DNA from 2 places in the Priestia sp. D3YE.R1 genome. Region 1 is predicted to be linked to the other one. Evidence: riboswitches for the same ligand, from Rfam matches in the RefSeq annotation. Region 1 holds a riboswitch; the other holds the start of a gene.
The links. Region 1 has a riboswitch for ZMP and ZTP ahead of ACOZIR_RS18310 (phosphoribosylaminoimidazolecarboxamide formyltransferase). Riboswitches for the same ligand answer to the same signal wherever they lie in the genome.
Positions count from the first base shown of each region.

Region 2: linked by a shared signal. The riboswitch ahead of ACOZIR_RS21295 (phosphoglycerate dehydrogenase) and the one ahead of ACOZIR_RS18310 (phosphoribosylaminoimidazolecarboxamide formyltransferase) in region 1 are both predicted to bind ZMP and ZTP.

Region 1 is NZ_JBLTHW010000002.1:1,194,796-1,197,966, reverse strand. It holds gene ACOZIR_RS18320 (GerAB/ArcD/ProY family transporter) at 1-572, shown strand, start outside; gene ACOZIR_RS18315 (hypothetical protein) at 716-898, shown strand; ZMP/ZTP riboswitch at 1,067-1,145, shown strand; gene ACOZIR_RS18310 (phosphoribosylaminoimidazolecarboxamide formyltransferase) at 1,194-2,360, shown strand; gene ACOZIR_RS18305 (cysteine hydrolase family protein) at 2,491-3,069, opposite strand.
Region 2 is NZ_JBLTHW010000003.1:584,084-587,254, forward strand. It holds gene htpG (molecular chaperone HtpG) at 1-1,200, opposite strand, end outside; ZMP/ZTP riboswitch at 1,412-1,490, shown strand; gene ACOZIR_RS21295 (phosphoglycerate dehydrogenase) at 1,659-2,858, shown strand; gene ACOZIR_RS21300 (hypothetical protein) at 2,983-3,171, shown strand, end outside.

The DNA.
Region 1 (3,171 bases):
CTTTAAAGGTGGCTTTTCGAGACGTTTTCTTTTTTCCTTTTGGTAAAATGATTGCCTTTACAATGTTGCTCCCTCATTTAAACAGACCTAAATTAGTGAAAAGAGTATGGCTATCTGCCATCGTTTCAAGTGGTCTGATCTTAAGTTGGACAGCAAGCTTAAATATTGCCGTTCTTAGTGTTGATGTAACAAAAAGATCCGTCTTTCCGACGTTAGTAACCATTGGAAAGGTGAACCTTTTAGATTTTATAGAAAGACTCGATGCGGTTGTTGTGTTTACGATGTTGCTGACAGTGTTTTTTAAAGTCTCTATCTTTTTGTATGGGGCTGTCATCGGAATAGTGGATTTATTCAAGTTAAACAATCGTCAACAAATTCTTTTACCAACCGGGGGAATTGTCATCTTTTTATCCATGACCATGGCCTCCAGTTTTCCAGAACATTTAGAAGAAGGTCATGACGTTTTGCACTATTATTTCATTGGTTTTCATCTGCTTATACCCTTGTTAATGTTTTTAGTTTCCATGGTTCGTAATGGTTTCAGGAAAAAAATAGATCGAAACCAAATGTAATATAATAACGACTATGCTATATTTCAAAGCCATTGAATTTAAACAAATGCCAAGGGCTTTTTTGATTACCGAGAAGAAATATTATGGTAACTAGAAACAAAGGTATATGTTATTATATTCCAGGAGGCGAGAGAATTTTGAATATGGGCTTAGGAGTTATATTAATATTCGTTGCAATTATCTTTATTTTATGGGGGATATTCTCACGTAAGCAAAAGAATAGAATTGTAAGTAGTACATTATTGGCAGTAGGAACAGTTGCCTTATTTACAAGCATTCTATTGTTAACTGGAATATACGATCCATATGCTAACCATATTAAATAAAAACCAAATAGGCAGAAGCTTTTTATTTTAAAAAGGCTTCTGCCTATTTGATTTCCGATAAGCTCTGTTATATAAATTAGATTTGTATATGATATATAATAAAAAAAGTAAAATTTGGATAAAGGTATTGTTAAAATTAATTTTATTATGTAAAATTTTATTATAAAACAGACTATGTGTTACTGGCGTAAACATGGAGGACCATGAGGAAGCACATAGATAACGGCCGTACGCCTGGGCAAAGTATTTGAACATGAGTTCAAATACTTTTTTTATTTAGAAAGGAGATTTTTAAGTGAAAGAAATTGGTTTACGATATGGGATGAATCCAAATCAAAGTAAAGCTAAAGTTCAGAATGCTAAGAACACTCCTATTAAAATCTTAAATGGAGAAGCGAGTTATATTAACTTTCTAGATGCATTAAACGCTTTTCAACTGGTTCGGGAGCTTCGACAGGCTACTGATCAACCTGCAGCAGCTTCTTTTAAACATGTAAGTCCAGCAGGTGCAGCTGTGTACTCTCCACTAAATGAGACACTTACTGAATCCTATTTTGTTGAAGACCTAGAGCTGTCTCCTTTAGCCATTGCTTATGCAAGAGCGCGTGGGACAGATAGGATGTCTTCATTTGGAGATTGTGCTGCTTTTAGTGATGAAGTGGATATAACTGTAGCTAATCTCCTCAAAACAGAGGTTTCTGATATGATTGTTGCACCAAGCTACACTCAAGAAGCACTAGAGATTTTGAAACAGAAAAAGAAAGGAAAATATCTAATTTTAGAGATTGATCTAAATTATGTGCCTGATCTAATTGAAAAAAGAACGGTATTTGGCATTACTCTAGAACAACAAAGAAATGATGTACAGATTGGGAAAGAAATTTTTAATCATATTGTTACGACTCAATGTGATATCCCTGATCATGCAAAGAGGGATCTTCTTGTTGCTCTTATTACATTGAAATATACACAATCAAACTCTATTTGTTTTGCTTTAGATGGCCAAACGATTGGAATTGGTGCTGGACAACAGTCCCGTATTCATTGTACAAGGTTGGCAGCTGAAAAAGCTGATAACTGGTGGTTAAGACAACATCCAAGAGCTCTTAATATGAAGTTCAAAGAAGGTATTTCTCGTGTAGAAGTGAATAATGCAATTGATGGATGGCTGAATGATGATATTACTGAAGTAGAAAATGAACAATGGAAAAGGTGTTTTGAAGAGGTACCAGTTAGGCTAAGTAAGAGTGAAAAACAAGAATGGCTAAAAAGATTAAAAGACGTTTCTTATGCATCCGATGCTTTTTTACCGTTCCGTGATAATATCGATCGTGCAGCTCAAAGTGGCGTTAAGTATGTGGTTCAAACAGGAAATTCTTTACGAGATGAACAAGTTACACAGGCAGCAAATGAATATGGAATGATTATGGCGCATTCAGGCATACGTGTATTCCATCATTGAGCTATGAATTAAATATAATTAGCCCAAAAGAGCCAAGACCTTATAAGGGAACTGGCTCTTTTATGACCTTTCCAAAAATTTGTGTTTCGTTAACTAACTCTGTATATTGTATATAGTTAAAACAAAAGTATTAAGCCTTTATTTCTTGGGCTAAAGTTTGGATTAATTCTTTTGTGGTTAAAACCGTAGCAAACTCATTGTCTAAAGTAGCTAGTGACACATTATGTATTTGTTCAGCTGAATAATACGTATTGTCTGCCCCTTTTATTGCAAATGCAGCTGTTGCATCTGATACTAAGTACGTTTCAAATCCTAAATTACCACTCATTCGAGTAGTAGTTGAGACACAGTGTGGAGTTGTTAACCCTACTATTACAACCTTTTCTATTTGGTTTTCTTTTAAATATTTTTCGAGTCCAGTTCCTATAAATGCACTATTTACTTTCTTTTTAAAGATCGGTTCATTTTCAGCTGGGAATACAACATCTTTAAAATCTGAGCTTAGTTTACTAGAATGAAAAATCGAATGGTCGTTATCAGATAAGTGCTGAATATGTATAATTGGGTATTTCTTTTCTCTCCATGTCTTTAAAAGAACTTGAATATTGTCTTCAGCATTAAGGTTATTTCTTATCCCCCACTTTTCATCTTCAAAAGCCCTTTGAACATCGATAATAATTAAAGCCGTATTGCTGAAACCTTTTCTCATATGTAATTCTCCTCTACTCTTTTCTACATATTTTAACATTTATGTTAGATTGGTGAATTAAAAATAAGAATTTTATTTAAGTATATAAACTTCTTAGAATCA
Region 2 (3,171 bases), on a different contig from region 1:
GTCTTTGTTGCTGCCAAAGTCACTGTAAACGCCGTACTTCAGCTGGCGGCCAAATGATTCATAAAACTTCTCGTACTTTTCACGTTCGTTTTTAAGCAAGCTTTTTAATTCATTTTTGATTTTCTTGCCGATGTTTTTGGCAATCAGCTGAAGCTGGCGGTCTTGCTGCAAAATTTCACGTGAAATATTAAGAGATAAATCTTCAGAATCTACCATACCTTTTACAAAGCTAAAGTAATCTGGAAGAAGATCTGCACATTTATTCATAATTAAGACGCCGTTTGAATACAATTCAAGTCCTTTTTCAAATTCTTTTGAGTAGTAGTCAAACGGACTATTTTCTGGAATAAATAAAATGGCATTGTAGCGAATCGTTCCATCCACATTAATATGAAGGTGAGTGAGCGGTTTATCAAATCCGTAGCGCTTTTCTGAATAAAACTGCTCATAGTCTTCTGAAGTCAATTCATTTCTGTTTTTCTTCCAGATCGGTATCATACTGTTGATAACTTGTTCTTCTGTATAATCTTCTAGCTCGTTATCAGAACCTTCTTTAGGGCGTTTTTCCGTTATGTCCATTTTAATCGGGTAGCGGATAAAGTCTGAATACTTTTTAATGATCTCTTTTAAACGATATTCTTCTAGATACTCATCATATGTTTCATCTTCTGTATTTTCTTTAATTTTTAAAATGATTTGAGTTCCAACCGTTTCTTTTTCGCACGGCTCGATTGTATAACCATCAGCACCAGTAGATTCCCATTTATAGGCTTTATCGCTGCCTAAAGCTTTACTAATCACCGTTACGACATCTGCTACCATGAACGCAGCATAAAACCCAACGCCGAATTGGCCGATAATCGTGTGTCCGTCCTTTGTTTCATTTTCGTTTTTAAACGCAAGAGAACCGCTTCTTGCAATTGTGCCCAAGCTGCTTTCAAGCTCCTCTTGCGTCATACCAATTCCAGTATCCGTAATGGTTAAGGTACGGTTAGTTTTATCTGGTGTTACTTTTATGTAGTAGCTTTCTTTGTTAAAATGCAAGGAGTCGTCTGTTAAAGCTTTGTAATAAATTTTATCGATTGCATCACTTGAATTTGATAGAAGTTCTCTCAAAAATACTTCTTTTTGAGAATAGATGGAATTAATCATCATCTCTAATAATCGCTTTGATTCGGCTTTGAATTCTTTTTTTGACATAAGAAGTTCTCCTTTCCAAATAGGGCTTATAAAATAATTAGCACTTGAGTTGATAGAGTGCTAATCACTCTTCTTATTTAACATGTATTGGGGTATTTGTCAATATATTAGGAGATTCACCAAAGAGATTAAAAATTAGACTGAAAAAAGCAAACTTTTAAAAAAAAGGTTGAACGTTCTGAAAGAGTTTGCTAGAATATACTTAATTTCAAAGACTATATGTGACTGGCGAAACGCGGATAACCGTGAGGAAGCATATAGTGACGTAGCCGTTCGCCTGGGCAGAGGTAAGGGATTAATACATATCTCTTACCTCTTTCTGTTTAGGGGGAGAGGATATAGAAGTTATCAGACATGTAGGCTAAAAAACCAGACTTTTAAAAAAATTAAAAATGAAGTTCCTTTATCCAAAGGTAAAAACGTGTAAAACTACGATGATAATCAGAGGAGAGTACAAAATGAGCACATTAACATTGGAAAAAGTACAAACAATCAAAACATTAAACAACATTGCACAAAAAGGTCTAAATGTTTTTAATCAAGAAGGTTATCAAATTGACAACGACAGCGAAAATCCAGATGCTATTGTCGTGCGTAGCTTTAACATGCACAGCATGGCATTTGACCAAAATTTAAAAGCTATTGCACGAGCTGGAGCGGGGGTTAATAATATACCGGTGGACGCTTGCACGGAGCAAGGTATCGTTGTATTTAATACGCCAGGAGCTAATGCAAACGCAGTAAAAGAAATGGTTTTAACTACAATTATGGCTTCTTCTCGTAACTTATTTGCTGGAGTTGAATGGACAAAAGGATTAGATGGCCAAGGTGATCAAATTCCTAAGTTAGTTGAAGCAGGTAAAAAACAGTTTGTTGGAAAAGAAATCAAAGGCAAAACATTAGGCGTTATTGGTTTAGGTGCAATTGGTGCTCTTGTAGCAAACGACGCGCTTGATTTAGATATGGACGTAATTGGTTTTGATCCATTCATTTCTGTTAATACAGCTTGGAATTTGTCTCGCAACGTACAGCGTGCAATGTCTCTAGAAGAACTATTTGCAGCATCTGACTATATTACGGTTCATGTTCCATTAACGGAAGATACAAAAGGTGTTTTCAATAAAGAAACGTTTAGCATCATGAAACCAGATGTTCATATTTTGAACTTCTCACGGGGTGAGCTTGTAAACGAAGAAGATATGAAAGCTGCTCTTGAAAGTGGAAAAGTTGGACGATACATTACAGATTTCCCAAATCAAAATATCTTGAACATGAAAAATGTTGTGCCAATTCCTCACTTAGGGGCATCAACTCAAGAATCAGAAGAAAACTGTGCGGTAATGGCAGCACGTCAAGTGAAAAATTTCTTAGAAACAGGAAACGTTAAAAATTCAGTGAACTTCCCGAATGCATCTCTTCCTTACACTGGGAAAAAACGCGTAGCTGCTTTCCATCACAACGTGCCGAATATGGTAGGACAACTTACACAAGTATTCTCAAACTACAATTTAAACATCGCAGATATGGTGAACAGAAGCCGCGGTGAATATGCGTATACAATGATTGATATTGACAATCAAGTAAGCGACGAGATTGTGCCTGAGCTAGAAGAAAAAATTGGTCAAATTGAAGGAATTATTACAAGTCGTATTATCTAATTTCGTTACCATCATATTTTCAGTGTTACAGCCCTAACTTAGAAAAGTTAGGGCTGTTTTTACATGGTGTTTACCTCATATCATTTCCTTCATTCTCATATCATATAGAAATACCTTTAAAGAGGTGAACGTTTTGTCAGGAGAAATGATAGGAATTTTGATAGGGTCGCTCATCGCGCTGGCAGGAACATTTATTACTTCTGTCGTAGCTATAACGATGTCGAAAGAGCAATACAAACAAGAGCTTCGCAAAGCATTTATCCAAAAGAAAGTTGATGCCTATACCCATGTGTGTCAAGTTATTCTAGCTATA